4 regions of the Cohnella massiliensis genome follow, and region 4 is predicted to be linked to each of the others. Evidence: riboswitches for the same ligand, from Rfam matches in the RefSeq annotation. Region 4 holds a riboswitch; each other region holds the start of a gene.
The links. Region 4 has a riboswitch for cyclic di-AMP ahead of B7E11_RS18930 (C40 family peptidase). Riboswitches for the same ligand answer to the same signal wherever they lie in the genome.
Positions count from the first base shown of each region.

Region 1: linked by a shared signal. The riboswitch ahead of B7E11_RS00350 (resuscitation-promoting factor) and the one ahead of B7E11_RS18930 (C40 family peptidase) in region 4 are both predicted to bind cyclic di-AMP.
Region 2: linked by a shared signal. The riboswitch ahead of B7E11_RS02520 (C40 family peptidase) and the one ahead of B7E11_RS18930 (C40 family peptidase) in region 4 are both predicted to bind cyclic di-AMP.
Region 3: linked by a shared signal. The riboswitch ahead of B7E11_RS15155 (CAP domain-containing protein) and the one ahead of B7E11_RS18930 (C40 family peptidase) in region 4 are both predicted to bind cyclic di-AMP.

Region 1 covers NZ_LT821241.1:61,528-69,107, forward strand. The annotation lists gene purR (pur operon repressor) at 1-84, opposite strand, end outside; gene ispE (4-(cytidine 5'-diphospho)-2-C-methyl-D-erythritol kinase) at 200-1,063, opposite strand; gene B7E11_RS00325 (small, acid-soluble spore protein, alpha/beta type) at 1,260-1,439, opposite strand; gene veg (biofilm formation stimulator Veg) at 1,599-1,874, opposite strand; gene yabG (sporulation peptidase YabG) at 1,944-2,828, opposite strand; gene rsmA (16S rRNA (adenine(1518)-N(6)/adenine(1519)-N(6))-dimethyltransferase RsmA) at 2,923-3,822, opposite strand; gene rnmV (ribonuclease M5) at 3,830-4,387, opposite strand; gene B7E11_RS00350 (resuscitation-promoting factor) at 4,634-5,620, opposite strand; cyclic di-AMP (ydaO/yuaA leader) riboswitch at 6,058-6,280, opposite strand; gene B7E11_RS00355 (TatD family hydrolase) at 6,460-7,233, opposite strand; gene B7E11_RS00360 (HD domain-containing protein) at 7,274-7,580, opposite strand, start outside.
Region 2 covers NZ_LT821254.1:19,053-26,632, reverse strand. The annotation lists gene B7E11_RS02545 (helix-turn-helix transcriptional regulator) at 1-150, opposite strand, end outside; gene B7E11_RS02540 (Gfo/Idh/MocA family protein) at 293-1,588, shown strand; gene uxaC (glucuronate isomerase) at 1,681-3,090, shown strand; gene B7E11_RS02530 (YqaA family protein) at 3,386-3,979, shown strand; gene B7E11_RS02525 (DedA family protein) at 4,001-4,618, shown strand; gene B7E11_RS02520 (C40 family peptidase) at 4,684-5,160, opposite strand; cyclic di-AMP (ydaO/yuaA leader) riboswitch at 5,165-5,309, opposite strand; gene B7E11_RS02515 (hypothetical protein) at 5,513-6,331, opposite strand; gene B7E11_RS02510 (M1 family metallopeptidase) at 6,343-7,580, opposite strand, start outside.
Region 3 covers NZ_LT821259.1:277,131-284,710, forward strand. The annotation lists gene B7E11_RS29030 (M23 family metallopeptidase) at 1-368, opposite strand, end outside; gene ligD (non-homologous end-joining DNA ligase) at 806-1,693, opposite strand; gene B7E11_RS15150 (hypothetical protein) at 1,914-2,126, shown strand; gene B7E11_RS15155 (CAP domain-containing protein) at 2,252-3,070, opposite strand; cyclic di-AMP (ydaO/yuaA leader) riboswitch at 3,077-3,218, opposite strand; gene ku (non-homologous end joining protein Ku) at 3,621-4,493, opposite strand; gene B7E11_RS29615 (hypothetical protein) at 4,619-4,786, shown strand; gene B7E11_RS15165 (H-type small acid-soluble spore protein) at 4,786-4,971, shown strand; gene B7E11_RS15170 (FAD-dependent oxidoreductase) at 5,062-5,634, shown strand; gene B7E11_RS15175 (sensor histidine kinase) at 5,798-7,580, shown strand, end outside.
Region 4 covers NZ_LT821259.1:1,111,043-1,118,622, reverse strand. The annotation lists gene lgt (prolipoprotein diacylglyceryl transferase) at 1-537, opposite strand, end outside; gene B7E11_RS18940 (prolipoprotein diacylglyceryl transferase family protein) at 527-1,279, opposite strand; gene B7E11_RS18935 (C40 family peptidase) at 1,599-2,168, shown strand; gene B7E11_RS18930 (C40 family peptidase) at 2,211-2,666, opposite strand; cyclic di-AMP (ydaO/yuaA leader) riboswitch at 2,708-2,842, opposite strand; gene B7E11_RS18925 (LTA synthase family protein) at 2,992-4,443, opposite strand; gene B7E11_RS18915 (IS5 family transposase) at 4,764-6,251, shown strand; partial or broken gene B7E11_RS18910 (IS5 family transposase) at 6,450-7,580, opposite strand, start outside.

The sequences.
Region 1 (7,580 bases), on a different contig from region 4:
TGTTAGCGATATTAACGTATGGGGACGGGCCAGCAGGTACTGAGTCATTTCCACGAGGCGCGCGCTGCGCTTCAACTTTTTCAAAAGTCTCACTCCCGGTCCAAACCCGAATATTTTATCGACATCATATCATTTTTATCCGGTTTTGGGCAAGGAGGATCGAAAAGGGATGACAATTTTGTTTACATAAAACGTCAATTCAACCCGTCAGCATGCGCACGACGTACACTTCCTTGCAAAAGCCTCGCAACCCGTTGTACAGCCGCGCCACCTTCGATTCTTTGGAAACGAGCCCGAACACCGTCGGGCCGCTCCCCGACATCAGCACGCCGTCCGCGCCGAGCTTTTCCATGACGTTCTTGATCTGCCGCACTTCCGGGTACCGATCCAGCGTGACCGTTTCCAGCACGTTGCCGAGGCGGGCGCACACGTCCGCGAACGACTGCCGCGAAATGGCGTCCAGCATGTCCGGAATCGACGGATGCGTCTTCAGCTCGTTCGCCCGCAGCTTCCCGTAAACGTCGGCGGTCGAGACGTTGATCGGGGGCTTGGCCAGCACGACCCAGCACTGAGGCGGGTTCGGAATCGTCTCCAGCTTCTCGCCGCGCCCCCGGGCGATCGCCGTGCCGCCCCGGATGCAAAAGGGAACGTCCGAGCCCAGCTCGGCGCCGAGCTGTTCGAGCTCGCCGGCCGACAGGCCCAGCTCCCACAGCCGGTTCAGGCCCCGCAGCGCCGCTGCCGCATCGCTGCTGCCGCCGGCCAGGCCGGCCGCTACGGGAATATGCTTGTCCAGGTGTATGTACACGCCGCGTCTTACGCCGCAGCGTTCCTTGATCAGCCTGGCGGCCTGGAACGCCAAATTTTTCTCGTCGAGCGGAATGAATCCGGCTTGGCTCGTAAGCACGATCTGGTCGCGCGGCAGCTCGGACAGTTCCAGACGGTCGGCCAAATCCACCATCGTCATGATCATCTCGACTTCGTGGTAGCCGTCTTCCCGCTTCCGCAGCACGTCGAGGAGCAAATTGATTTTGGCCGGGGCCTTTTCGTACACTTTATTTGTCATGTTCATCACCTGTCGGCTAAGTAAAACCGGTTCGTTAAAGCGGTCGAAAGCTTTACATATTATAACAAACCCCCGGCGGAATTGCGATTTAGGTTAAAAAAGGCGCGGCAGCGGCCTTGAGAGCGATTGCAAAGAAAAGGCCGAGGCAGGGCGGCGGCAGCGCCTTCCCGTCGGCGTCCTTGCCCTGCCTCCCGCTTCATTGCGGTTTTTTGGCTGCGGCCTGTTCGGCGATCTGAATCGCGCGCTTGACCATATTCCCGGCATCCTTGGCGCGAATGCCGCCCCAGCCCTCACGCTCGACCGTGCCGTAAAAGCCGAGGTCCTTGGCCAGCTCGGCCTTGAACTGCTCGGACATCGTGCTCCTTCTGCGGCCCATCGGAACGCCTCCTTTTTCAGAAGCAAGTGGCGACAAACCTGTGCGCCCGGACTTAGGATGCCCCGTTGCGGCGAATCGATATCCCCCTCGGGCTTTCGAACACGCAAAACGGACAACCTGTGCGCTTGGCGCCCGGTTGCCCGTGTGTGTAAAACCGTGTCAATGCGACATGAAGTTGATTCGAACTTGGCCGTCATCGTTGCAAACCATCACTTCCACGGATTCGGTCAAAATATCGGCGTAGCTGTACGAAACCCGCTTGAAAGCGTTCTGTTCCTGGTCCAGCTTGACAATAAAAACGGACGGGTAGATCTCTTCCAACACGCCGGTTCGTTCGACGGTTTTGCGGCGTCCACCATTGGCGCGGAGCATGATTTTGGAGCCGACATGGGGTTCCAAACTCCGCTTGATCTCCATAAGCGTGTTTTTAGCCATGATCCACTACCACCTCTTTCCCTGTAAATTATAACTAAAGGGAGGTGGTTTGTCAAATCGAAAAAAATATTATATCAGCGTTTCCGTTTTTTTGTCAACGATGTTTTTTGGATTTGGCAGCCCAATCCGATATTTCCCCATCGTTTCGACGCCTCCGACGCCCTGAATGCCGCTGATTGTGTGGGCGATGACGTCGGCGATGTTGATCGTGTCGCGAAAAGGAGTGAACGCCGCCCGTACGGCTACGTACACGGGATCCAGCGCGTGAATCATGATGCGGCCCGGCGAGCTCGCGAAATTGGCCCCCGCCGTAAGGATGGCCTCGAAATGGGACTGGCACGCCCCCGCGATGACGACCAGGGAGTCCCGATGCTTTTCGTATTCTCTGGCCACCTGCACCGACCGGACGAAATTGAAGGAGTTTTTGTAGCTGCTGAGGCTCTGCGTATCGTTTTTCTGCTTGAGGACCCCGTCATGGCCGGTGACGACGACGATATCCGGCTTTACCCGGGGAAGAAGCTGCATGAGCACTTGCGGCATTTGCGACTCGTGGCAATGAGCGCCATTCGCGGGAATGCCGAGCTGCTCGTACACGGCCATGCTTTTCTTCAGGTAGTTCTGATCCCCGTCGAGATGGAGCACCTTTCCGGGCAGCTCGAAGTAAGGGTCGCGGCGCGGCGCGTAGCCGAGCTGCTGGGCCTGCCCGCCATGCGGCCGCAGCTGCGCCCTTTCTTCCTTCATCCGCCGAAGCGACTCGTTTGCCCGGATGCGTACCTGCCGGGTTCCGCCCAGCTCGTCCGGGTTCCGCACCGAGTGCAAATCCTCCACCTGCGAATCCGCAAGCAAACGATAATCCGTGCCGCGCAAAATCGCCAAGCGGCCGGATAGCGCCGCAATTCGGAAAAGGATGTCACCGCCGTACGATTTGCGGACGACCAAATCCCCCTGCTTCATGGGCAAATCACCTCTTTCGTCTATCCTATGGAGGCGAATGCCACATGGTGCAGGGCAAATACCGATGCGTCGTCGGTTCGGCGTCCCGTTTACTTCACTTCACGATGCCCGCAGCGGCCAGGGCGCCCTCGAGACGGGCGAACTCCGCGAGCGACAGCGTTTCGCCCCTGCGTCCGGGATCGATGCCGGACGCCGTCAGAACGTCCGCGAGCTCGCCCTTGCGCTCCTTGCCGGCGAACGCCGCCAGGTTGTTGTGCAGCGTTTTGCGGCGCTGGGCGAACGCGGCATGGACGATGCGGAAAAACCGCGCCTCGTCCCGCACCTCCACGGCGGGCTCGCCGCGGCGCTTCAGCCGGATGACGGCCGAGTCGACGTTCGGCGCCGGGATGAAGGATCCCGGCGGCACGGTGCAGACATACTCCGGCTCGCAGTAGTACTGCACGGCGATGCTGAGCGATCCGTAATCCTTGCCGCCCGGCGAGGCGGCCATGCGCTCCGCGACCTCCTTCTGCACCATCACGACGATCGCTTCGATCGGCAGCCGGTCCTCCAGCAGCTTCATGATGATCGGCGTCGTAACGTAATACGGCAGGTTCGCGACGACGCTGACGCGCTCGCAGCCGGCGAAGCGCTCCTGCCATAACGAGCGCAGATCGGCCTTGAGCACGTCGGCGTGCAGCACGGTGACGTTGTCGTAGACCGACAGCACCTCGCGGAGAATCGGAATGAGCCGGTCGTCGATCTCCACGGCCGCCACCTGCCCCGCCTCCTGCGCGAGGCGCTCCGTCAGCGCGCCGATGCCGGGCCCGATTTCCAGCGCTCCGGCTTCCGGGCCGAGGTTGGCCGCCGCGACGATTTTATCGAGAATGTTTTTGTCGGTCAAAAAGTTTTGCCCCAGGCTTTTCTTGAACGTAAAGCCGTGCCTGCGAATAATGTCTTTCGTCCGGTTCGGGGTTGCGATGTCGGCTCCCCCGCGCGATCCGTTGTTGTTCATCTTCCGCCTACAGTCCTTCCCGCTCCAGCTGCGTTAACGCGTTCAAGAACTCTTCCCGCGAGATGCGGAACATGACGCAGCGCTTGTAAAATTGTTTCCCGTTGGCGTATCCGATGCCGAGCAGCTCCCCCATCCGCTGCCGGCGCCGCGCCGCCGAGGCGTGAACGATCAGTCCGGCGTCCATCAGATCGGACCAGGCGATGTCGGCCTCCCCCGAGGCCTCCGGCGCCGCCTCGCCGCTTCTCGCCTGCGCAAGCGCCCGGCGGATCGCCTCGTCGGACGCATGCTCCACGCCGATGCCGTCCTTGCCTCTCGCCTCCGCGCGCGTCAGAAACGCGTGCTTGCAGTCCGGCACCCGCTGGGCGACGATTTTCCGAATCCGCTCCCCCGGAGCGTCCGGATCGGTAAATACGATCACGCCGCGCCGCTTGTGCGCCAGCTCGATTCTCCGCAGCACGTCTTCGCCGATCGCCGAGCCGCCGGTTTCGATCGTATCGGCCTGCACCGCCCGCCGGATGGCGGCCGTGTCGTCCTTGCCTTCCACCACAATCATTTCCTGAATCATCGCTTGATCCTTCCGCTCCGTTCTTCGGGTTCGCCCAAAGGACGGGCAAAGTCCTACTCGTTATTATAACCTTGCCCATGCAAAAAAGAAGAGGCCCGAAAGCCCCTTCCCTGCAATTGCCGCTATCTATGTCAAATGTGCTCGTTCTTCGGCGTCTACGGTTGGCATCCCCGATTGACGCCGTCCGGCCGTCCGGACCGCGGCGGCGGATCCGGCACGACCGGGAATCGCCCTTGCGCCTCCGCTTTAGTCGGCGGAAGGCTTGACAGGGCCGATGACGTATACGGTGTATCCTTTTTTGGAGCCGAACTTCTTCGCATGGCTCTCGCTGTCGAAATACACGTCGATTTTTTTGCCGTTGATGGCGCTGCCGGTGTCTTCGGCTCGGCGGAAGCCGATGCCATCGATGTAGACCCACCAGCCGAGCGGAATGACGTCGGGATCGACCGCGATCGTGCGGCCCTCCGACACCTTCGTTCCGGATGCGGTAATGCCGTAGCCCTCGTCGCCTACGTCCTTGCCCGTAGATTCCGGGCCCGCCGTATAGGCGGTAAGCTTGACGTTCTTCAGCACCTGCTTCACTTTGACCGACTTTCCGTTAAGCTGAACCGTGCCGTTAGCCGAAGCGTCGTAGGACAACGTCGTGACTTCGGGCTCTTTTTTCTTCGTGCCGACCGCGACGATTTTCTGCACGGACGGCTGCGTGATCGTTTTGGATACCAGCTGGTCGCTGACCAGGCGACCGTCGACATAGACGCGCTCGGTTTTCGTCACGAGCGTGCCTTCCTTGCCGGTTTGGATCACTTTTTTGCTGCCCTCGGGCAGCGTGGGGTCCTGCTTTTCCACGATGGCGAACGTCACCGGATGCGACGTTTCCACGACCTCTTTATCCACTCTCAGCACCTGAATGGTCATGCCTTCGGTAACCGGCGCCGACTTGTCGGGCGTTACCCGGTCGTCCGCCGATAACGAGAGGTTCGAGGCGTGCAGAACTTCCTGAACGGAATCTGCGGTCGTATATTTGATCTCCTTCTTCCCGTCCGCCTGCAGGACGACTTTCGCGGCGCGATCGATCGCGATCGTGCTGCCCTCCTGCAGCTCGGCATCGAGCGGCTGGGATATTTGATCGTGCGGGCCGACGGTGATGTTGTGCTCCGAGAGCAGCGATCGCACATCGGACGATTTCGTTTTGATGACGGTTGTCGTCCCGCCGTCCACGACGGTTACGCTCATGGCGGACGCGCCGTGTAGCAGCAATAAGAACAAGATGGTCATAGCAAAAGAGAGAATTGCGCTGAGCAGGATCAAACGCAAATGCTCATGCTTCCATCGCGCTGCGAAAAGCTTGCCGGTCGGTCGTGGATCATGGGTGTTCCCGACAGGAACGGTTCCCATTTTCTCGTTCCTCCTTCATAGCCCCGCCGTCGACTGCCTAAGCATGACTTCGTCTGACGCGACTATCCTTTTGGTTAACGGCGCTGGGCTTCGCACGGAGCGGCTTTCGCACGAAAGCACCCGGCCGTCGTTCACCAGTAAACGGCACCAACCCGCCGCCCGAAAACATTCGCCTCTTCCTCCCGCAAAAAACGGACAACAAAAAAAGCCGACGGACAGAGGATCTGTTCGTGGCTCCGCTTGCGACGTCGAAAGGGAAATGGGCAGCACGAGGTGACCTCTCTCTCATACGCTTGCGAGGTTAGCTGTCGGGTTCGGGCCAAGAGAGCGGCCCTATCCGCCCGCAATCCGACGGACCGTCCGGCCTGGACGGATGCTTCGGTTGCCAGCAAAATTCACCCCAAGATTACTCGGCCGCAGAAATCGCGGTTCGCGTACGAACCGGTCCTCCGCGTCGGGTCCCCCGCTCTCCGTTCGGAGACTCAGCGCACTGGAAAAGGGATGCCATATTCAAACTCTTGGATTAGATGATAACCTCTCGGCGCCAAAGGTGTAAAGAAGGGTCAAAGCGCGAAATCCTCCATTTTTGAACGAAATAAAGCTGAATTTTTAGGTTTCATCGATCAAAAACCAGTTTTTTCGCATAACTAAATGATTTTTCTTCGATTGTTAGCGTTTTATCTTGGTAGACGAAAACAGGCGAGACCATTTTCGGTCGTTAAATTTGCAATTTCTTCCACGGATTTCCCTTTTATTTCCGCTGCTGCCTCCGCTACGAACCGCACGTAAGCGGACTCGTTTCGCTTCCCTCGGTAGGGGTGCGGAGTCAAATACGGGGCGTCCGTTTCGATCAAAAAACGGTCGTCCGGCACGTTCGCGAGCACCTCTTTGGGAACCCTTGCATTTTTGAACGTAACCGGTCCTCCGAACGAAATATAGAAGTTCATGTCGAGGCATTTTTTGGCCGTTTCCCAGCTTCCGGAAAAGCAGTGCATGATCCCTCCGACCTCGGAGGCGCCTTCCTCGCGAAGCAGCCGGACGACGTCCTCGTGGGCGTCCCGGTTATGGATGACGATCGGCTTGCGCAGGCGTTTGGCCAAACGGATTTGCTCCCGGAAAACGGCGTGCTGAACGTCCTTCGGAGACGTATCCCAATAATAGTCAAGCCCGATTTCGCCGATCGCCACCACCTTCGGATGGGCGCACAAGCGTTCGATCCAGGCCAAATCGTCCTCAAACTTCATGTCGATCGCGTCGGTCGGGTGCCAGCCGACGGCGGCGTAAATGAACGGATAGTTCTCCGCGAGCGCCATCGTCGTCGGGATCGTCTCCCGGTTGAAGCCGATATTGACGATCGTTTCGACGCCGGCTTCCCGCGCGCGGGCGATGACCTCCTCGCGATCGCTGTCAAACTTTGGCGAATCCAGGTGGGCGTGCGTGTCGAATAACATAGCGTATGGCGTCTCCTTTTGCTTTTGCAAGTTCTTTTTTTTACATTCCGAAAAGCTCGCGGATTTCCGGCTCCAATTCCGTTGCCTTCCTCCGAACCTCGTCTTCCGGATAATACAAATAGTAATTTCCCCGGTGCAAGCCCGTGATCGAACGGATGATGTCCGACTTGACCGAGATTTCCGTCAGCCGATCCTTGTTGTCGAGCAGCAAAATCGGCGGCTTTTCCGAGGCGTCCAGCGCCGCTCCGGGCTTGTACACGTCATAAGGCAGATCCACCGGCGTATCCACCTCGAGGTGATAACCGGGATGGAGGCCGATGCGGGCCCACTCCTTGCGAATGCGCTCG
Region 2 (7,580 bases), on a different contig from region 4:
GCGCTTGCCGGACAGCAGGTAGTAAATTTCGTAATACGAGTGGAAATGGTCGGATTGCATCGTGTACGGTCCGCTTCGTCTTACGTATTCCACGAAGTGGTCCGTTTCGAGGCCGTAACGGCTCGTTTCCCATGCGGTCGGCGGCTGCATGCGTCGGTCTCCTTTCGAATGCGGGAACAAAAAGCAAAATATGCGGGGTTTCTCGGAAAAAGGGCATCATTTTAGCAGAATTATAGCATTTCGTTGCTTTAGAATAAAAGCAATTCCCGCATATCGAGAGGAGAACGCCATCATGTCAGCGAAAAAGAAATACGTACTGGTCGGAACGGGCGGCAGAGCCGAATTTTTCTATGGCGCTATTGCAAGCGATTTCAGGGAAACGTCGGAGCTGCTCGCGTTTTGCGATATCAACCAGACGCGCATGAACTACGCCAACAAGCTGCTGGCCGAAAAATACGACTACCCGAGCGTCCGCACGTACAAAACCGACGAGTTCGACCGCATGATCGAAACGGAGAAGCCGGATTTCGTCATCGTCACGAGCGTGGACCGCACGCACCATACGTACATCATCCGGGCGATGGAGCTCGGCTGCGACGTCATCACCGAGAAGCCGATGACCGTCGACGAGAAAAAATGCCAGGAAATCGTCGACGCGGTCGAGCGCACCGGACGCAACGTCCGCGTGACGTTCAACTACCGCTACGCGCCGCACCATACGAAGGTCCGGGAGCTGATCGAGTCCGGCGTCATCGGCAAAGTGAACGCCGTTCATTTCGAATGGCTGCTCAACACGAAGCACGGCGCCGACTATTTCCGGCGCTGGCACCGCGACAAGCGCAACAGCGGCGGGCTGCTCGTGCACAAGTCGACGCACCACTTCGATCTCGTCAACTTCTGGATCGGCTCGCAGCCGGAAACGGTGTTCGCGTTCGGCGACCTGCTGTTCTACGGCCGCGAAAACGCCGAGCAGCGCGGCGTGACGAAATTTTACGAGCGCGCGACCGGCAACCCGAACGCGGAAGGCGATCCGTTCGCGCTGCCGCTGGACGGCAACGAGCATCTGAAGGCGATGTACCTGGACGCGGAACACGAGGACGGCTACCGCCGCGACCAAAGCGTATTCGGCGACGGCATCAGCATCGAGGATACGATGGGCGTCATCGTTCGCTACCGGAACCAGGCGATTTTGACGTATTCGCTGACCTCGTATGCGCCGTGGGAAGGCTACCGGATCGCGTTTACGGGCAGCAAGGGACGTCTGGAGCTGGAGGTCGTCGAAACATCGTACGTCAACTCCGGCGGCAAAAAGTCGGACGAAGGGGCGCTCGAAGGCATCCGCTTCACCGTGCTGCCGATGTTCGGCGCACCGTACAAAGTCGAGTTCGAAAAGAAGCAGGGCGGCCACGGCGGCGGCGATCCGGTGCTGCTGAACGATCTGTTCGGGGTTCCGGTTCCCGACAAGTTCAACCGCGCGGCGAACCATGTCGACGGCGCGAGGTCGATTCTGACGGGCATCGCGGCGAATCGTTCCATCCGGACCGGGCAAGCCGTGCAAATCAACGATCTGGTCAAGTTCCACAACTAGCAATCGGACAATCGGGAGCGGGCGAAGCGGCGAAGGCTTCGTCCGCTTCGCCATGACGGTTCGGGAAGCATAAGCGAAGGAGACGAATGCCGATGAAGCCTTTTTTGGACGATAACTTCCTGCTGGGCAACGAGACCGCGGTCAAGCTGTATCACGATTACGCGGCCAAAATGCCGATCATCGATTATCACTGCCATTTGAGCCCGAAGGAAATCTACGAGAACCAGTCGTACGAAAATCTGACCCAGGTGTGGCTGTACGGCGACCACTACAAATGGCGGGCAATGCGCACGAACGGGGCCGAAGAAAGCCTCGTGACCGGCGGGGCGGGCGTGTCCGACTACGACCGGTTTCTGGCATATGCGAAAGCGGTTCCGGCGGCCGTCGGCAATCCGCTGTATCACTGGTCCCATCTGGAGCTTCGGCGGTACTTCGGCGTCGAGGAAATTTTGAACGAGAAAAACGCTCCGGTCATTTGGGAAAAGGTGAACGCCCGGCTCGCCCAAGGCGGCTTTTCCGCCCGCGACCTGATCGTCAAATCGGGCGTCGAGGTCATCTGTACGACGGACGATCCCGTCGATTCTCTGGAATATCACCGGCTTATCAAGGACCTGCCGGATTTCGAGGTCAAGGTGCTGCCGTCGTTCCGTCCGGACAAGGCGCTCGAAATTCGCCGGGCGACGTTCCTGCCGTGGCTGAAGCAGCTGGAGCAGGCGGCCGGCCGGGAGGTGCGCGATTACGACGCGCTGCTGGCTGCTCTCGCCGAGCGGATCCGCTTCTTCCACGAGACGGGCTGCAGGGTTTCCGACCACGCGCTGGACGCGATGGGCTACGCGGAGGCGACCCGGGACGAGGCCGCGGCGATTTTCGCCAAGGCGCTGGCGGGCGAGCCGATCGACGCGGAAGAGGAACGGAAGTACAAGACGTTCACGCTGCTGTTTTTGGGCCGGGAGTACGCCAAGCTGGACTGGGCGATGCAGTTCCATATGCACGCGCAGCGCAACAACAACAGCCGCATGTTCGAGAAGCTCGGTCCGGATACGGGCTACGACTCGATTTACGACGGCCCGGTCGCGGGTCCCCTGGTCCGGCTGCTGGACGCGCTGGAGCGGGACGACGCGCTGCCGCGTACGATCGTGTACTCGCTTAATCCGAACGATCTGTACGCGCTCGGCACGGCGATCGGAAGCTTCCAGGGCGGAGGAGTTCCGGGCAAAATCCAGCTGGGCTCGGCCTGGTGGTTCAACGATACGAAGGACGGCATGCTGGACCAGCTCAAGGCGCTCGGCAACACGGGGCTGCTGGGACGGTTCGTCGGCATGCTGACCGATTCGCGCAGCTTCCTGTCGTATACGCGCCATGAGTATTTCCGCCGCATCCTGTGCAACCTGCTCGGCGAATGGGCCGAAGACGGGGAAGTGCCGCGGGACTTCGATTTGCTGGGCGGAATGGTCCAGGACATCAGCTACCGGAACGCGAAGGCCTATTTCCAATTCGGTTAAATCCGAGCGCATCCGAAGCATCAGCCGCTTCGACACGGTTCGTTCCTATCGGGACGGCCGGTCCGGGGCGGCTTTTTTTCGCGGCCGGGAAGGAAAAGACGACGAAGCCGGCTTTACCCGCTTTTGCCCGCCTCTTTCGAAAACTCCCTGCATCCTTTTTTTTGCGCCAACGTAACCCTTAATGTAGCCTTTTTGCCCCGCCTAAAGTCCAGTCCGAAAACCGACGCAGGTTCATGACGGGCCGTGCAGCGATTCTTTATAATAAAACCTGCAGGCCGTAAAAGAGGAGAACAGAATGTTTCAAAATTTGGTCGACATTTTTTTGGAGTTTGGCGTCTGGGGATTGGCGATTCACTCGTTCGTCGATGCCATCATTTTTCCGATTCCGGCCTTTTTTCTGCAGGTATCGTTAAGCCTTGTCGACCCTTCGTCGGCGTTATGGTACGCGACCGTGGGCTATATCGCCTGTTTGCTCGGAACGCCGGTAGGGTACGGGATCGGCAAGCTGCTGGGTCATTCGGTGCTCTACAAATTGCTGAAAAAGGAATGGATCGACAAGGCAACCGCCATGTTCCAAAAAAACGGCGAGGCGACCGTGCTTATCGGCGCGTTCACTCCGATTCCGTTCAAAGTGTTTACGATCATGTCGGGGTGTTTGAAGTTTCCTCTATGGAAGCTGATCGGCTATGCCGCCATAGGCCGGGCCGTCAAATTTTACGTCGTCGGGTTTTTGTTTTACTATTATGGCCGGATGGCGGAGAGCATGGTCAAGGACGTATCGCTCTACATTTTCGTGATTTTCGTTCCGATTCTCCTCCTGGGCCTATGGCTGAAGCGAAGACACGACCGAAAGAAGCAGGCGCGAAACGCCGAGCAACAGCAACTGTAAGGTGCGGCAAGGGGCTGGCAAATGGAATTGCTGGAATACATCGAACGATTGTTTTCGCAATACGGCTATTGGGTGCTGCTGATCGGCCTGCCCCTGGACGCGATCGCGCTGCCGATTCCCCCCGGCAATACGACGCTGGCGTTAACCGGATATTTGGCGTCGCAACGTATTTTGGCGTGGCTTCCGGCGCTCGGTTCCGCTTACTCGGGCGCGGTGATCGGCATTACGGCGACTTACTGGCTCGGACGCAAGATCGGGGCTCCGCTTGTCGAAAGATACGGAAAGTGGCTGTTTCTCAAACCCGACCATGTGGCAAAAACGCGCAAAGCATACGACCGGTACGGAAGCAAAGTGCTGTTGTTCAGCTATTTTCTGCCGGGCATCCGCCAATTCATCGGTTATTTCGCCGGCATTATCCAAGTGCCGTACCGTTCTTTCGCACTGTACGCCTACACGGGCTGCGCCTTGTGGGTGAGCGCCTTTTTCCTGATCGGGTACGGATTCGGGGACCAGTGGGAGATCGTTTTCGGGTTAGTCGAACGGTACATGAAATTCGTTTTCGCGGGGCTGTGCGCGGCCGCCGCCGTCGTCTTCGGCTTGAAGTGGCGGCGCAGCCGGCTGGAGCGGGCCGGACGGTGACCCGGTGAGGAGCATGACAAAGGGCCTCCTGCTAGCGACAGGAGACCCTTGGCGATACTAGCGGCTTACGCTTTGTAAGCGGCCACTGCCTCGTACGTTGCGTCGTCCAGGACGCGGCGCGCGCCGAGGTAGCGTTTTGCGTAATAGCTTTCGTCGAGGTCGGTTACCGTAACCCCTTTGGATGTCGAAGCGTGGGCGAATTTGTTGTTTCCGACATATACGCCAACGTGAGATACGCCTTTGCCGTTCGTGTTGAAGAACACGAGGTCTCCCGGGCGCAGCTCGCTTTGCTCGACTTCCGTTCCGGTCTCGAACTGGTCTTTGGACGAACGAGGCAGCTTGATTTCGAACTTCTTGAATACGTAGGACGTGAAGCCCGAGCAGTCGAACCCGCTGGTCGTCGTTCCGCCGTATTGGTAGTCGACACCGATCAGATCGGTGACCTCGTCGTTCAGCTTGGAGCCCGCAGACGCGGTTCCCGCCTGAAAGGCCAGCAAGAACGCGAATGAGAAAGCAAGAAAACCGAGTGACAACTTCCGCAAAACAAGTGACTCCTTCCAATGCCTACGAGGTTAGCTGAAGGGTTCGGTAGAAGGTTCCCTATGATTCCTGCTAGCGAAGCGGAATCAATTCACCCGGCAAATCTGGTTCCCCCGTTTCCCTGTGCAAGGAAATTCGGCAGTTTTCGCACATGAGAATTAATTATTCGCGCAGTGGGAGTCTTTTCCTGCCGATAAAAGATTAGAATTCGTTAATATAAAGTTAAGAAAGCTTTAATAAACGCGAAAAAACCGGAATGAAAACGAAAAAAGCTATTCCAGGCGCTGCGAATCGCGGCGACGGAATAGCTTTTTTGGCGAACGTTTGCAGGGCGAGGGGCGGGGAGAACGCCGGTCAGGCGGCCGAATCGGCCTTCCATAACGCGTATTGGGAGGCCGAGGTCCAGACGGCCATCATGGTTCGGACGAATTGAAACGCTTGGTGAACCGCGACGGAAATAAATCCGGTCCAGAACATCGTCGCGCCCGTGACGGCGACCGAAGCCGCCGCGCCGATCCCCGTCAGCAACAGCGTAACGGCGGCCAGCGGCAGCGCTTTGGCGCACGCGCGGGCAAGCCCTTTGACGATGCCATCCTTAGATACGGCGCCGAACTGCATGAATTGGAACAGCAGATGAACGATAAAAATCCAGCACATCCAGACGGCGGCGTAAGGGAGCATTTTCAACGCCCACGACTCGACGGAAAATTGCGCCAGAAATTGCGATTTGGCGAAGGGGAGGAGCCATAAAGCCGGCAGAAAAGCCAATGCGTTCTCCAGCAGGTACAGCAGAACGACCGGCTTCCACGCGCGGCGCATGCCGGTGAGCATCCGGGTTCCCCGCTCTTCGTCGGCGTGATGGAAGGAATAGTACAGGCCGGCGTTCAGCAGCGGCGTGAGCACCATGCGGAGAAGCAGCATTCCCGCCAGCATAAGGAGAGCTTCGTTCATGAGGTCGGTTTTGGTCAGGCGGAATTGGGCCTCGATCAGGAACAGCCGGACCGCGTTGCCGTTCGGGTGCCCGTCGGGGTAACGGGCGAGGATCGGCGTGACGACCGAATCGATAAATCGGTACAGAAAGAAGCCCCACAGCAGCCGGTACAAAAACAGGGCGACCAGCACGTATTTATGCCGGGAGGTCAAACTCCATCCCTCGCGGATTATTGAGCGCATCTCGTTTCACCTCACCAGGCCAGGATGCCGAGCAGACCGTCCACCAGCTTGGTCAAGCCGATATTCCAGCGGGTCCGAACGGGTTCGTCCACATCGGTTTTCAAAAAGTTGTTATACCGGTAATTGTCGAGCACGACCGCCATTTCGGGATCGACCGCCACGAATTGCAGCGGCGATTCGTGTTTGACCTGGAACTGCACGTGCTTTTGCGCGCCGTCCCATGTTTTGCGCAGCTTTTCGCCGTTGGCGAATTGGAACCAGACCGATACCGGTTCGGGACTGCCGCCGCGCTTCAGCACGACCCTGGATTCGTAAACGTTCTGATCGTTCAGGCGCGATTCGATCGATTCGACGGAGAAGTCGGCCATTTGGCCGTTTTGGACGTACGCATGGAAAAACTCGGTCCATTTCTTTTTCGTCACGCTCTCGACGACTTTCTGGAAGTCGTAAGAGGATGGGTGCCTGAACCGGTACGTCTGGAAATAGGTCCGCATGATTTTGTTCATCGTTTTTTCGCCTACCTGCTGTTCGATGGCTTTGAGCACAAGCTTGCCGCGCATGTACACGTTTTCCGCGTAGCTGTTTGAATCGCCGTACGCCCAGGCGTATTGCTTCAGCGGTTCGGGCCGGGTCAAATAGCTCGCCTCGACGATAGGGTTGGGGACGACATCGTAAATTTCCTCCATCAGCTTATCTTCCGTGTAGGACGTAAAGCCTTCGTCCAGCCAAGCTTCTTCGAATTCGTTCGTGGCGACGATGCCGTACCAGTATTGATGGGCGATTTCGTGCACGACGGTCCGTTCCAGCTCGAACCCGGGGTTGTCGTTTTTGGCCGCCGCTCCCGTGATGAGGGTCGGGTACTCCATGCCGCCCGCGCCGTTGGCGTCGGCCGGCGGGATGACGATGGACAGGGTGGAATAAGGATAGTCCCCGTACCATTTGCCCAGCAGCGCCAGCGCGGACTTGGCGGCGTGCATATAGCGCTCCTGCAAATCCTTGTGAAGCGGGTCGATGTACAGCTTGATCCGGACGCCCGGCACGCCGATGGACGAAAATGAATCTTCTACGTAATGAAAAGAAGGGGATGCCGCCCAGGCAAAGTCGTGCACGTCGTCGGCGTAAAACTGGTACGTTTTGCGGCCGTCCTTGATGACCGCCTGCTGCGTCTGAAAGCCGGTTGCGGCCACTTTGTACGCTTCGGGCACGTCGATTTTGACGCTGTAAATGCCGAAGTCCGAGTAAAACTCCG
Region 3 (7,580 bases), 830 kb from region 4:
CCGCTGTCGCGCCGATCGAAGGCCGCGTCCGGCCGCGGCGTTTCGCTCCGCAGCCGCATGGAAGCCTTTGCGGCGGCGGCTTCGCCGGCCAGGCGGTCCAGCTCCCGCTTCAGCAGGGCGAGTTCCTTTTCCTTGGCCGCGAGCGCGGACGACAGCGCGCCGGCTTCCTCGGCATGCTTGCCTTCGAGCGCCCGCAGGCGAAGCTCCGAGCGGGCCTCGAGGGCGATCAGAGAGCCGGCTGCGGCCAAAACGGCCGCGGCCGGCAGCAGAAGCATCGTCCTGCGGGAAAGATGATATTGTTTGGCCGAACGGCTCGGTTCCGGAATGACGAGCAGCGACCATTTGACGTTTTTTTTACGCTTGGCCATTTCCTCTCCTTTCCAGACCGAAGATTTGGGGGATTTGCCGATTTGAGCGCTCTATTGCTATTTATTCTTGCAAGGTTATGAACATACCTGAAGTTTTTGTTCGAAAAGGCCGACGAAGGCCGGCCAGGCCCGAGTCCAAGCTATGCGAGCGGAGCGCTTTAGGGGGGGCGAGCCGAATAGGGAGCCGGATGGGGTTGGCTGTGCGTTTTGCCGCTCCTGTTCGCACTGCAGTCGGCGACGCCGTTCTGTGCTTGAATATCGCCGGCCTCGCGTTCTATTATTTTGCGGCCCGCGATTATCGCAGGAGGATTTCGTCCGGGATTTGCGGGACAGCCGCGAAGTCGATCCGGAAACGTTTCGACGCGGTTCGCGGCCCGGGCGCTTGCGCGAATGCTGTCGCCTTTGCTGCGCGCGGCGCGAATCGCTGGCGGCTCGGGCTACAACGTGGAAAGCGACTGAAGCACGCGCCCGAGCGGCTGGGGCTTGCAGCGGCCGATCAAGTCGCCGACCGTCTCCAGCCGCCGCACGATATTGCCCAGGTGGAAGTCCCCGGGCTTCACGTCCCGGCGGACTTCGTCGCGGGTGAGCGGCGTCGATACGGGCGCGCCCGGACGCGCTCTGGGCGTGTACGGAACGGGCAGCGTGCGCCCGGGATGGTGCTGCAAGTAATCGAGATAAATCAACGTGCCGCGGTCTTTTTTCATGCGGGCGACCGTGAACATGTTCGGCTTCATGGCGGTTAAATATTCCGACACGAATTTGCCGAAAGCCCGCAGCTCGTCGAACGTCGGGCCGGGCTCGATCGGCATGACGACCTGCACGCCCGTCGCTCCCGACGTCTTCGCGACCGCTTCGAGTCCGAGCCTGGACAGCATGTCCAGCACGGCGTCCGTCGCTTCCATAAGGCGCGGCTCCTCCTCGACGGACGGATCGATATCGAGCATCCAACGGTCGGGCAGCTCCTCGCCGATCCGCTCGCACGACACGTGGAATTCGAGGCTGTACAAGCTGCCGAGCCAGACGAGCGTCGGCAGCGAATCGAGCACGATGTACTCGATCGATCCGTTTTTGGCCGTGCGGACGAACGGCGGCGCGGGGCGCGGGCAATTTTTTTGATAAAAGGACGTCTCGCCGGCGATGCCTTCCGGATACCGGATCGTCGTCAAATATCGTCCCTGGCTGTGCGGGAGCAAATACGGCGAGAGGCGGGCCAGCGTTTGAACATAGTCAAGCTTGGTAATGCCGGACTCCGGCCATAGCAGCTTGTCGGGGTGGGAAACGTTCAGTTCGTCCTTGCCCATCGTTAACGTAACGTTTTGCGGCATCGCTTTCTCCTCGTCTGTCCGGCGGATTGTCGGCAACCGGCCTTTTCCGAAAATATACGCCAAAATCGGCCGTTTTATCCGCCGGAACATTTTCGCCGGCATGCACAAGCGGCGTTTTGCCTGCATAAACCGAACATAGCGGGAGCAAGGACGCGGCTTTGCCGGATGACGGAGCTTCGCGTTTTTCCTTCCGAACGTTTTCGAAAATGAGGTGAACGCCTTGAGCAATCCGCTGACCGCCGCCGTATTGCTTCTGCTTGTGTTCTGGACGGGAACGGCTCTGTTCATCGCCGTGCATCCGGAATGGTTCCGGAGCTGGGTGCATCGCTTGAGAGGAACGAAGGAGCCCGAAGGAAGAACGTACCTGCCTTATCGGATCGGAGCCCTCGTTTGCGGAATTGCGGGCTTTTTGGGGTTGTCGTGGATTGGGTGAAAATCGAAAGCCGGATTTCGATGCCGATGGCGAAGCGGACGAACGGATTCGGTTAAGCCGACATGAAAAAAAAGGCTGCGCCCCGCCTCATGCGGCTGCGCAGCCTTTTGCTTTCGTCGCGGCGATTAGCCGATAAACATTTGGACCCATACGCCGTTGTAGTAAGCGACCCCGATCTTCGTGAAGTTTTGGCCGAGGATGTTCGCTTTATGGCCGGAGCTGTTCATCCAGGCGTTCATGACTTCCGCGGGCGTTCTTTGGCCCTTCGCGATGTTCTCGCCCGCGTAGTTGAACGACACGCCAAACTGCTTCATCATGTCGAACGGAGAGCCGTACGTCGGCGAAGTATGGCTGAAGTAGTTTTTATTGTACATGTCCTTGGCTTTGGCAAGAGCGACTTCCGACAGCTTGCTGTCCATCGCAAGCGCGCCGAGGCCGGCTTTCGCCCGCTCCGCGTTCACCAGCTTGGCGACTTCCGCGGCGTATTGCGATGTTTGGACGGTCGAGCCCGAGCCCGGGTTCGTGGTGCCCGGATTCGTCGTGCCGGAGCCGTTGCTGCCGGAACCGGCGTTGCCCGAGCCCGCGCTGCCGGAGCCGGCATTGCCCGCACCCGATCCGGCGCTGCCGTTCGATCCGCCGCTCGCATTGCCGGAGCCGGCGTTCGAGCCGGAATTGCCGTTGTCGGCGGACGGCGCGGACGGAGCCGTCGGCTTCGTCACGGTGCCTTGCGACAGGCCTTGCTTGATTTGGTCGAGCAAGCTGTCCAGATCGATGCCGTTAAGCAGACCGTTCAAATCGGAACTATTGATCGTATATTTGAAAGTATGCACGCTCACGTCGGCATTGGATGCTGCGGATGCAGCGCCGGCCGGCAGCGACAAGGCCGTAACCAGAGCGCCGGAAAGAGCCAGAGTACCCCAACGTTTGCTTCCCTTCTTGAACAAAAAGCATTCCTCCCTTTGTTTTGCCTGCGAGGTTAGCTGACGGGTTCGGGTCAAAGAGCGCCCCTGCCGCAATAGCTTCGATTAGCGGCTTCACCCCGAAAACTTGGTTCCCCCGCGTCTGCTCTGCAGACTTTGGCTTTGGAACGCTTAACATTCTATCAATCTTCCGACTCTATTTCATTCTATAAATAATGGTATGGAAGCGCAGGAAAAATAAGACGCCGCGTACAAAATGGCGTCCCGGATAGCCGCTGAGGGCGAAAAATTCGGGCACATTGGCCGGATGGCGGGGCGAGCGAGGCGATGAGGGCGAAAAATTCGGGCGCATCGCCGGATCGCGGGGCAGCGAGCACAGCGACATTTGATTGAGCGTGACCCCGGGTACGGATGCGTCATCCGAAATAACGGTCGCGAGAGACCGTTATTCGAGGAATTTCCCGAACTGCGGGCAAATAGCGGCCCCTGGAGGCCGCTATTATGTCAGAGCGAGGCAGTAAACGGCATCCACCTTTCGGGAGAACTCGGCGAGCAGCGTCAGCCATACGCCCGCTTACGGAGCCGTCTCCTTCGTTTTGCGCCCACGGGCCGTCCGCCGCTTCGGGGCCGCCGGAGCTTCCCCATCCTTCGCTGCCCCTTTGTCCGCCGGAACGGACTTCACCGCTTCCAGGCTCGCTTGCAGCGCCGACATCAAATCGATGACATTGGTTCTCTCGGCGGCCGGCGCGGTGACGACGTCCACGCCTTTGCCCGCGACTTTGCGTTCGATCGCCTCAAGCATCGCCACCCGATAATCGTCCGTATATTTGGTCGGCTCGAAAGGCGCGGACAGCTGCTCGATGAGCATTTTCGCCATATCGAGCTCCCGGTCGTTCACGTTCGCTTGCTGCGGCAAATTCGGAACGGCCTGGAGCGACCGGATTTCGTCCGGGTAGAACATCGTTTCCATGCAAATGCAGTTATCCACCGCCCGGATGGCGGCGAGGCTGCTTTTGCTCCGAATGGCCACTTTGGCGATGCCGATCCGTCCCGAATCCCGCATCGCTTCAAGCAGCAGGCTGTAGGCTCCCGCGCCGGCCTGATCGGGCGACAAATAGTACGTTTTTTGAAAATAAAGCGGATCGATTTCTTCCAGGGCGACAAAATCCAAAATTTTGATCGTTCGCGTATTTTCCGGCTTTACGGCCTCCAGCTCCTCGTTTTCGAACAGCACGAAATGCCCTTTCTCATATTCGTAGCCCCGAACGATTTCTTCCCATTCGGCCGGACGGTCGCAATGGGGGCAGCTGCGCGTATACGAGATGGGAGTCCCGCACTCCTTATGGATATATCTGAGGTGAATGTCCTTATCTTCGGTTGCCGTAAACATTTTCACCGGGACGTGAACGAGGCCAAAGCTGATGGCTCCTTTCCACACGGTATGCATCGCGATTTCACTCCCATCCGAAACGTTTTTGATTTTGTTATCCTCCCCGCGTTTGCATCAAATCAAACCCCTCGGGGGAACTTAAAGCAAGTTTTTATTGTTTCGCTCAAGGAGGGGAAAAGGACATGGCGGAAAATCCGCAGCAAACCGATTCCATTTACGAAGGCAAGGACGAATACGACATGGATGTCGACCGAATGATCAACGAAGGGCTCGGCGGCGGGCAAGTGACGGTCCACAACGGACTGATCGAGGAAACGACGACCGACACGATGGAGGAGGACAGACCCTGATGGACGTCAAGCGGGCGAAGCAAATTTACGAATCCGAAGACATGTTTGCCGTGCAATTGGGCGGAAAATCGGTATGGATCGAAAATGTCGACGTCGCGAACGAAATGGCGACCGTGCGGGTCGGATCCGACCCGCTCAATACGCTGACGGTATCGGTGGAACGGCTGGAAGAGGGCCGGCCGTAACGTCGGGCTTTTGAAAGCGGTCTTTCCGAATGGTATGATAAGGAAGAGCAATCTTTCAATCTTCATTACCATGCGGAAGGAGAATTCACTATGTCGTACGATATCGTCATTATCGGCGGAGGTCCCGCGGGGGCGAGCGCGGCCATTTTCACGTCCAAAGCGGGGAAAAAAACGCTCGTCATCGACAACGATCAAAGCGTAACGAGACGGGCATGGCTGGAAAACCACTACGGAGCCGCGAACATTAACGGGCCCGATCTGGTCGAAACCGGCAAAAAGCAGGCGGCGCAGCACGGAACCGAATTCGTCACGGACAAAGCGGTAAAAATAACCGCCGGCGACGGCTTCATCGCCGTCGAGACCGAGGGCGGAGCTTCGTACGAAGGGCAGCACGTCATCGTAGCGACCGGCATGTTCGCCGATCTCGCGGAGGCGAGCGGCATTCGCACGAAGCCCGGCACCGAGCCCCGCATCAAGACGATTATCGATGCCACTCCCGAGGGGAAAACCAGCCTCGACAACGTCTGGGCGGCGGGAACCGTTGCGGGCGCGAGCATGCATACGATCATTACGGCGGGGGACGGGGCCAAAGTCGCGATCAACGTGATCAGCGAAATGAACGGCGAGCGTTATGTCGACCACGACGTGATGAAGCAAGCGTAAATTCGATCTTTCCGCTTTCGCGAAACCAGGGACACGAGTCTCTGGTTTTTTCTTTTTTCGTTCCAATTCAACCCGGCCGAATCGCCTAACTTTGGGGTTTGATTTTTAACCATAAGCGTTTTAAGATTTAGGCATACAAACGAATATTGTAGGAGCTGCGCCTATGCAACACGATACCGGACACTACAATGATTTCTTGGTGCTGTTCTCCATAACGATCGCGCTCGTTTTTTCTTTTATTTCATTGAACATCCTCCATCTTTTTATCAAAAGGGGAAAAAATAAAGGCCTTCTGCTGTCGGCGTCTTCCCTCGTCATGGGCAAGGCTATTTGGTTCACGCATTATACGGGCATGCGCGCCCTTCATATCGATTTTCCCGTCGCGTATTGCGTGTCTTCCTCGATTTTATCCTTCGCCTTGTCCGTTTTCTCCTCCTATTGGGCGATGCATATCTTGACGAAAAAAGAGATCCGCCGGCGGCATCTGGCGATCGGCGGCCTGCAGATCGGGTTCAATATCCTCGTCCTCCATTACATCAGCTTTTCCGCGATGAAAATGCCGAAGGAAATCGAATACGAGCCGCTTTCGATCGCGATTTCCGCGCTTTTCGCCTTCGGCATTTCGTATATGGCCGTACGCGTTTTGTTCCGCGCGCGTTATCCCGGCGGCATCCCGATCCAGTCCCGTATATTAGGGGCGGTTCTGCTCGGTCTTGCAATCATTGCGACCCATTACGTTTCCATGGCCGGAGCCCGCTTCGTGCCGGAGGACGGTTCCTGGCCGGGACCGGCCGTTCTTCATGAGCGGCAAACGGCGATCGGGATCGGCGCCAGCGTTTTATTCGTCGTTGCGGCCGGTTGGACGAGCATGTTTCTCGACAAGCGGCATGCGCTTAAAAAAGCCGCCGAACACGAAAGCCGCTTCGTCTCCCTGTTCGAAAATTCGCCGGTCATGGTCGTCTGTTACGATCCTCTCGTTCAACGCGTCGTTCATGTCAATTCGGCCGTGATCGAGAGACTCGGCTTTTCGGAGGAAGATTTCTCGGGGATCGATCCGGTCAAGCTCGTGAACGACGCCCAGGAGCGGATGGAGCTGGAATTGAGATCGAGCCTGGCTCTCCGCCTGTCCGAGCCCCAGCAAGTGGAATTCCATCTGGTCAACCGGTTCGGGAACGAGATGCTGGTTTCCGGTACCTTTTTCCCGTTGATCCAGGAAAATCGGCTGCTTTTGTACGCTGCGGGAAGAGACATTACCGAGGAGCGGGCGACCGAGCTGGAACTGGTTCGGGCAAAGCGGGAGGCCGAAGTCGCGCGCGCCGCCAAAAACCGGTTTCTGGCCGCCATGAGCCACGAAATTCGAACGCCGCTGACGGGAATCGTCGGCATCAACGAGCTGCTGCAGAACTCGCCGATCAACGAAAGCCAGCGCGAGCTGTTGCGTTTCCAGGAGAAAAGCAGCCAGGCCCTGCTTCGCATCATGAGCGACATTCTCGATTTCTCCCGGATCGAGGCCGGCGGCATCGGCCTGCAAAATTCGGATTTCCACCTTGGCGCCTGCGTCGAGGAATGTTTGAACCTGTTTGCGGTCAACGCCATGCAAAAAGGGATCCGGCTGGAAAGCGCGATCGACGGGACGATCCCCGACCGGTTGTACGGCGACCGGGTAAGATTGCGGCAAATTCTCGTCAACCTGATCGGCAACGCCGTCAAATTCACGGATCATGGCTTCGTTCGCGCCGAGGCCGTTCGGGTCGAAAGCCTGAAATCCAACTCCGGCATGCTCACGATCGTCAAATTTTCGATTGCGGATACGGGAATCGGAATCCCCCCCTCCAAACGGGAGCTGTTGTTCCTTCCTTTCTCCCAAGTGGATTCCTCCATGGCGAGAAATTACGACGGAGCGGGACTGGGACTGGCCATTTGCAAAAATCTCGTCGAGCTGATGG
Region 4 (7,580 bases):
AAAATCCAATTGCCCCTCCCATATCTCGGCCGGCCATAACGGTTGTGAACCGTAGGCGTCGTATGCAAAAGTTCCCTTAGGGTAAACGATGCCAAATCCGGAATTCGTCGGAGAACCATATGCATCTCCGTTGAGAAAACATGCAATTCGGCCAATGCCCTGGCCAAAGATAATCGCTGGTACTAGTATATCCGCAAATTCCAAGAAGGAGATGGATTTTACTCGGGTATAAATGAATCCCGCGATAAGTCCGCCGACAAGCGCCCCTTGTATGGCAAGTCCACCCTCCCATATTTTCACGATCTGCCCAAGATGCTGAGAATAATAAGGCCATTGGAAAAAGAAAACATGCCAAATTCTTGCGCCAATAATTGAACCGATTACCGCATAGAAGAGCACTCCCAACACGTGCCCTTGATATTTGGTTCCACGGGCAAAATAATAAGCAATAGATGCGCCCAACAAGATAGCAACGGCAATTACGACACCATAAGATCGAAGAGCGAAATCGCCGATTCGAAACAATTCAACTCTCATTGAACTCACCACTTTCTCCGTTAGATTCGGATCTCGTTTCACGCTCTGGCACTTTTATCGTCATCATGATGAAACCAATGATAATAACGACAATGGCAATCCATTGATCCATCGTTAAGTTCAGCCATATGGAGGATTTGGGTTTCAGCAAGGAAACGAAAAGCGAAATGATCCCGTAGCCGATAAAACCATGGGAAGCCATCTTGCCTTGACCGATGGACAGTTTAATAATGTGCCATAGGAGCGGTAATAAGAGCAACAATTGATATGCATTAACCGGGTGATACCGGTATTCAGGATCGGATATTGAAATTCCCCAAGGCAACATCGTTCGAAGGCCGTATTGCCAATGGGTTACCAAGTAAATCATCACCGAAGAAATCAACACGATGGATAGAACATCTGACGCTTCTCTCCAGTCGGCCTTACTCCTCCACCATCGATGTAGTAAATACATCATCGCGCCTGCAAAGGCGATTCTCGAACCGAGAGTTGTTCCAGGGTAAAACAATAGCGAGAACGGATTTGTAAGAAGTTGCGGTTCAGAAAATAAAGGGCTTACTTTCCATATCAAGATGCCAATCAATAAGGCGTTGAAAATGATATCCAAATGTTGAAGCGCATGCAGCGATTTTTTTCGGACGACCATTCGAGCGATTGAAAATCCAATAAGCGCGGATACACCATAATAAAACCAATCAGCCCGAATGACAAACGGTCCAATTTGCAGTACGCCTGTCATGACACGCCCCCATGTAGCAATAAAGGTTTCATCATCTGCAGTCCTCCTCTTCCCGGGAAACCACTTTATCGATGTTTAATACTACACAAAGTAGTATTTAAAATCAAAGTTAGAACTGCCGAAGTTATTTTTAATTATTACGGATTGTAGTATTAAAACTCGGATTCGTCAATCCAGGGAATATGAATTTTCGCTGGCATACCAACTGCTTTACCAACTTACCAAAAATTACGCCTTCAAAACTGCAAAGTTAACGTGTTAGCATATGCCTCGCAGCACCCCCCACCAATTCAAAATGGGAACAGGAGGATGTTTGAGGATGAGTTTGAGAATGAAAAGAAAGCTTGCCGTTGGATTTCTTGTGGCAACATTTAGCTTGGGCGTAGGAATTTCGAGTCTAGCGGACCCCGTTAGCGCAGCTCCCGTAACCAACCAAAGCCAGGTAAGTTCCGTAAGACAAAATATTATTAACAAAGGCTTGAAGTACTTGGGAACCCCGTATGAATTCGGTTCGAGCCGCAGCAACACTCGTACGTTCGATTGCTCCGACTTTGTCCGTCAGGCTTACAAGGAAGGGGCAGGTATTACGCTTCCTCCCGATTCGCGAAGCCAAGGCGCATATGTCAAAAACAATGGCTACTATACGACAAACTGGAGAGATCTGAAACCCGGGGACATTATGTTTTTCATGTCTTATAAAGGCAGCAAAGATTCCGATTACAAGGGAATCGACAAGAGCAAAGAGCGTATTACGCACAACGGCATCTATTTGGGGAATGGGAAAATTCTGCAGACGTATTCCGTCAAATCCGGAGGCGTACGAATCGATTCGATCGCAGGGACCCAATGGGAAAAACGCTTCTTGTTTGGAGGAAGCGTCCTTAAATAACGGACAAGCCCGCCAACTCGCGTTGGTGGGCTTGTCCGTTATTCAGGCATAGTTCTTATCGGATGAGTGTTCATCCTCAATCATTGCTGCATAATTCTCACCGCTCGCCACACGTCGTGCGGTAACATAACGTTTCTCATAATACGAATCCGACAATTTGCTTATCGTGACACCTTTACTGCTCGAAGCGTGAGCGAATTTGCCACTCCCTAAATAGATGCCGGCGTGCGAAATTCCTTGCCCGTCCGTATTGAAAAACACGAGATCGCCCGGACGAAGTTCGTCCTTCGCCACCTTGGTCCCAACTTGTGCTTGCGACTTGGAAGTCCGGGGCAGCTGGGTATCAAACTGGTCGAAGATGTAACGAATGAATCCGGAACAGTCGAACCCTTTAACCGTTGTGCCTCCCCACTTGTATGGAGTGCCAACGACATCGTTCACGGCCTTGTTTAGCTCGGGTTCATCGGCAAAAACACTTCCGGCACTTGCAAACAACATGGTGGAACCTAACAACAACGCTGCGATTTGCTTTCTCAAAGCTGTTCTCCCTTCGTTGCCTACGAGGTTAGCTGAGGGTTCGGTAGAAGGTTCCCTATAATCCCTTGTTTTCAGGATTAATACACCCAAGACGGTTCCCCCGTTTTCCGACTTCGGAAATTCGGCAATATGATGATTTATTATTACACAGTGTAGTACAATTCGATTTTTTCTTTCGAAATCCTCCAATTACAAAATTAGAATATTATCATTTATTTTTTGCCTTATTCGTCTTTGTATTCAAATGTTCTACATAATCAAAGTATAAAATACAGACATATGAACATTATCGATCCGGCAGTGACTGCACATAGCTGTCGGACATTCGCAGCAACTGTAACGCATCGTCAAATTGTTTTGGTGTTGCAGCGGTTTCTTGCGCTTGGCCACCGCTAAATTTGTAAGAAATCCCGTCATCATAGCCGTCGACCGGTACAAATACCCCTTTGTCGGTAATCAATGAACCGGATGGCAAATAATAGCGCTCAGGCAATAAATTCGTGGAATGATTCAGCAAATCCTGACCGAAATGGATATTGCCTTTCATTGATATTCCAAGTAAGTTGGAAACTGTAGGAAAGATATCCGTTTGTCCTCCAACTGTAGGGATTATTTGCGGAGAGACGCCAGGAATCGAGATCATCAAAGGAATGTTTAACATGTCCTGAACATCATACTCGCGTCCATAAATTTCTTTCATTAGGTCCTTTTCGCGAGTGCTTAACGTGTATTTGGGAAGACCTAAATGATCTCCATATAGGATGACAACGCTGTTATCCCAAATTCCGGTATCCTTCAACTTCTCAACGAACTGGCCAAGCGCCTTATCCGCATAATTCTGGGCTCGGACATAGTTCCCGACCAGCGTATTTTCGAATCGAGCCGGGAGTTCCATATTGTACTTGCGTTTAGGCAAATTGTACGGATGATGGCCGGACATCGATAAAATTTGAACATAAAACGGGTTGCCGCTTTTCCGCATGTCAAGAAGCTTATCCGTCGTTTTTTGGTACAGCACTTCATCCGATGAACCGAACGCGACAATATCGCTGTTTCCGAAATAATCGTCATCATAATAAGTTTGCCATCCGAGCGCTTGATAAAGATTGTTTCGATTCCAGAAGCGTACGTCATTCGTATGAAATGTCGCTGTCTGATAGCCATTGGCTGCTAATAACTTTGGCATGCTTGGCAGCTGTTTATTGGAGTAGACCATTGTCGCAGCGTCCCATTTCGGCACGTAAAGCGACGTATTGACCACAAATTCGGAATCGGATGTATTACCTTGACCCACTTGTTGAAAGAAATGAGGGAAATATAAAGATTCCCTCACGAGTTTGTTCAAATTCGGAGTTACTTCCTGTCCATTGAGCTTCAGGTTGATTAGAAAGTTCTGAAACGACTCCAATTGGATCAGAATGACGTTTTTCCCTTTCGCTTGCCCCCAATATTGGGGAGTCGTCAAGTCGGGATTGTCGATGTGTTTGAGCTGATCAATAGAAGCTTGGGTAATCTCTTCATAAAGTGACGGTTTATCCTCCATGCTTGCAAACGCTGAATATACTTGGTAATTGAGAATATCCATCGCTTCAGCTTGTCTTAATTCGTTGATAATATCCTTGTTACTCCAAATTCCAAAGAACGAAAGAAAAATCGTTATACCCAACCCAATCCAGACGAATCTGTTTCTTTTCTTGACATTTTTTTTTGCTCCATTCCCGAAATCGACGACTCGCAAGCAACAAAATCAAAAACACTACGATATCGGAAAACAGGAACAAAAACGAAGCGTGCATGAGCGAAAAGACGCTGCCTTTCACTTCCGTTACTTGTCCGATCTGTTTTAGCGTTTGATAGGTCGGAATCACTCCGAAATATTTGTAATAAATCGTAACGGATATATACACTGCTGAAATAAGGAAATCCGCAATTAAATAGGGCTTGCTGAACGAAAGAAAAATCCAGTAGCAGCAAGGGTTTAGCGCCTCTTTTGTCGAATTCAAGTGCAAGGAAAACGGGTTTATCCCGTGAAAAACCGTGCACGTGGAGGCGTCCAGATTGTATCAGCGAACCGAGAGCCAAATGATCTTGCCAGGCGACTTCTTCCTTCCGTTCGGCGGGAAGCTTGCGGAAGATAACCGCTGGGTATTGCTGGCCCAGATGATTCCGTGGTGGAAGCTCGAAGAGAAGTATGCGAAGAACTTTAAGAAGAGCCTCAAGGGTCAAAAGGCCGTATCGATCCGTGTCGCGCTCGGCGCCCTCATTATTCAGGAGCGGCTCGGCACCGACGATCGGGAGACGCTTCGTCAGATTCTGGAGAACCCGTATCTGCAGTACTTCCTCGGTCTGCCGGAATACCAGTACCGCCGTCCGTTTCACCATTCTCTCATGACACACTTCCGCAAGCGGCTGGGCGGCGAGATCCTTGATGAAGTGAATGAGTGGATCGCCCTTGAAGAAGCGCGCAAGTCCAGCGAATCGGATGATTCATCGGACGACAATGAACCTGGCAGCGGAACTGCCGCAGCGTCCGACGAGCCGTCAGAACCGCAGCCGCGGCAGATGGAACTGACGAACGAGGGCGAACTGCTGCTGGATGCGACCTGCGCGCCGGCGGACATCGCCTACCCGACGGATCTGTCTCTTCTGAATCAGGCCAGAGAAAAGCTGGAGAAAATCATCGACATCCTGCATGAACCGGAACGCGGAAAGACTCGCAAGGCAAGAACATACCGGGAGCGTGCCCGCAAAGCCTATCTGGCGATTGCCAAGCAAAGGCGCGTGAAGCCGCGCACGATGCGCAAAGCAATCGGCAAGCAGTTGCGGTTCGTTTCCCGTGATCTGCGCATCATCGCCGAACTTGCCTCCACGGGCGGCCTGACGCGGCTGCCACGCCGCATGTACAAGGAACTTCTGGTCATTCAGGAATTGGTTCGCCAGCAGCAAGCGATGTACGACAAACGTACGCACAGCGTACCGGATCGGATCGTCAGTATCGCGCAGCCGCACGTGAGGCCGATCGTGCGCGGTAAAGCCCGCGCGAACGTCGAGTTCGGGGCGAAGCTGGCGATCAGCGTGGTGAACGGCTACGCATTCCGGGAGCAACTGTCCTGGGACAGCTTCAACGAAGGTCAGACGCTGCAGGCCGCAGTGGAACGCTACCGCGCTCGATTCGGCTATTATCCCAAAGCGGTGCTGGCCGATCAGATTTACCGCACGCGGGACAACTTGCGCTTCTGCAAGGAGAAGGGAATTCGACTGAGCGGACCGCAATTGGGGCGTCCGTCATCCGCCGATCAACAGGAGCAGAAGAAAATCGCCAAAGCGGATGCAGCCGCGCGCAATGCGGTGGAAGGCAAGTTCGGTGAAGGCAAGCGCAGCTATGGGCTTGGCCGTATTCGAGCGCACCTTCAGACGACCAGCGAGACCGTAATCGGGCTGCAACTGCTGGTGATGAACCTCGAAAAGAGACTCCGGGTTCTCTTTTTGCCCGTTTTGCAATGGCTATTGTCGAGGCTCGCAGTTCGTTTGCTCGTGTCACCGTAAAATGTGACCCGTTCAGCAAGCCCTAAATAGGCCAGAAATTTACGCCTCGAAAAGAACCGCTCAATTAAACAAAATAGTGCCCATATCGATGGAATGCCGGCAAACAGCGGAACCCAAGGCTCAGATCCGTTCCAGATGAAGTATCTGACCAAATACAATTTCACAAGCATAAGTAGGGCTTGCTGAACGGGTCACATTTTACGGCATCACGGGCAAGCGGAATGCAAGGGTCGACCAGAGCCATTGCAAAAAAGGCAAAAAGAGAACCCGGAGTCTCTTTTCGAGGTTCATGACCAGCAGTTGCAGCCCGATCACGGTCTCGCTCGTCCTCTGAAGACGCGCTCGAATACGGCCAAGCCCATAACTGCGCTTGCCTTCACCGAACTTGCCTTCCACTGCGTTGCGTGCGGCTGCATCTGCCTTCGCGATCTTCTTCTGCTCCTGCTGATCGGCGGACGGACGCCCCAACTGCGGTCCGCTCAGCCGAATTCCCTTCTCCTTGCAGTAGCGCAAGTTGTCGCGTGTGCGATAAATCTGGTCAGCCAGCACCGCTTTGGGATAATAGCCGAACCTGGCGCGGTAGTGTTCCACTGCATCCTGCAGCGTCTGACCTTCGTTGTAGCTGTCCCAAGACAGATACTCCCGGAAGGCATAGCCGTTCACCAGGCTAATCGCCAGCTTCGCGCCGAACTCGACGTTCGCCCGAGCTTTGCCACGCACGATCGGCCTCACGTGCGGCTGTGCGATACTGACAATCCGATCGGGTACGCTATGCGTTCGCTTGTCGTACATCGCTTGCTGCTGGCGATAGAGCTCTTGAATGACCAGCAGCTCCTTGTACATGCGACGCGGCAGTTGCGTCAGGCCGCCCGTCGTCTCGGCGAGTTCGGCGATGATGCGCAGATCACGGGAGACGAACCGCAACTGCTTGCCGATGGCTTTGCGCATCGTGCGCGGCTTCACGCGCCGCTGCTTGGCAATCGCCAGATAGGCTTTGCGGGAACGCTCTCGGTATGTTCTTGGCTTGCGAGTCTTTCCGCGCTGCGGTTCATGCAGAATGTCGATCATTTTCTCCAGCTTTTCTCTGGCCTGATTCAGAAGAGACAGATCTGTCGGGTAGGCGATGTCCGCCGGCGCGCAGGTGGCGTCCAGCAACAGTTCACCCTCGTTCGTCAGTTCCATCTGCCGAAGTTGCGGTTCTGCGGACTCGTCCGATGCTGCGGCCGCTCCGTTGCCGGGCTCATCGTCGTCATTGTCCGATGAATCATTCGCTTCACTCGACTTACGCGCTTCTTCCAGAGCGATCCATTCATTGACTTCATCGAGGAT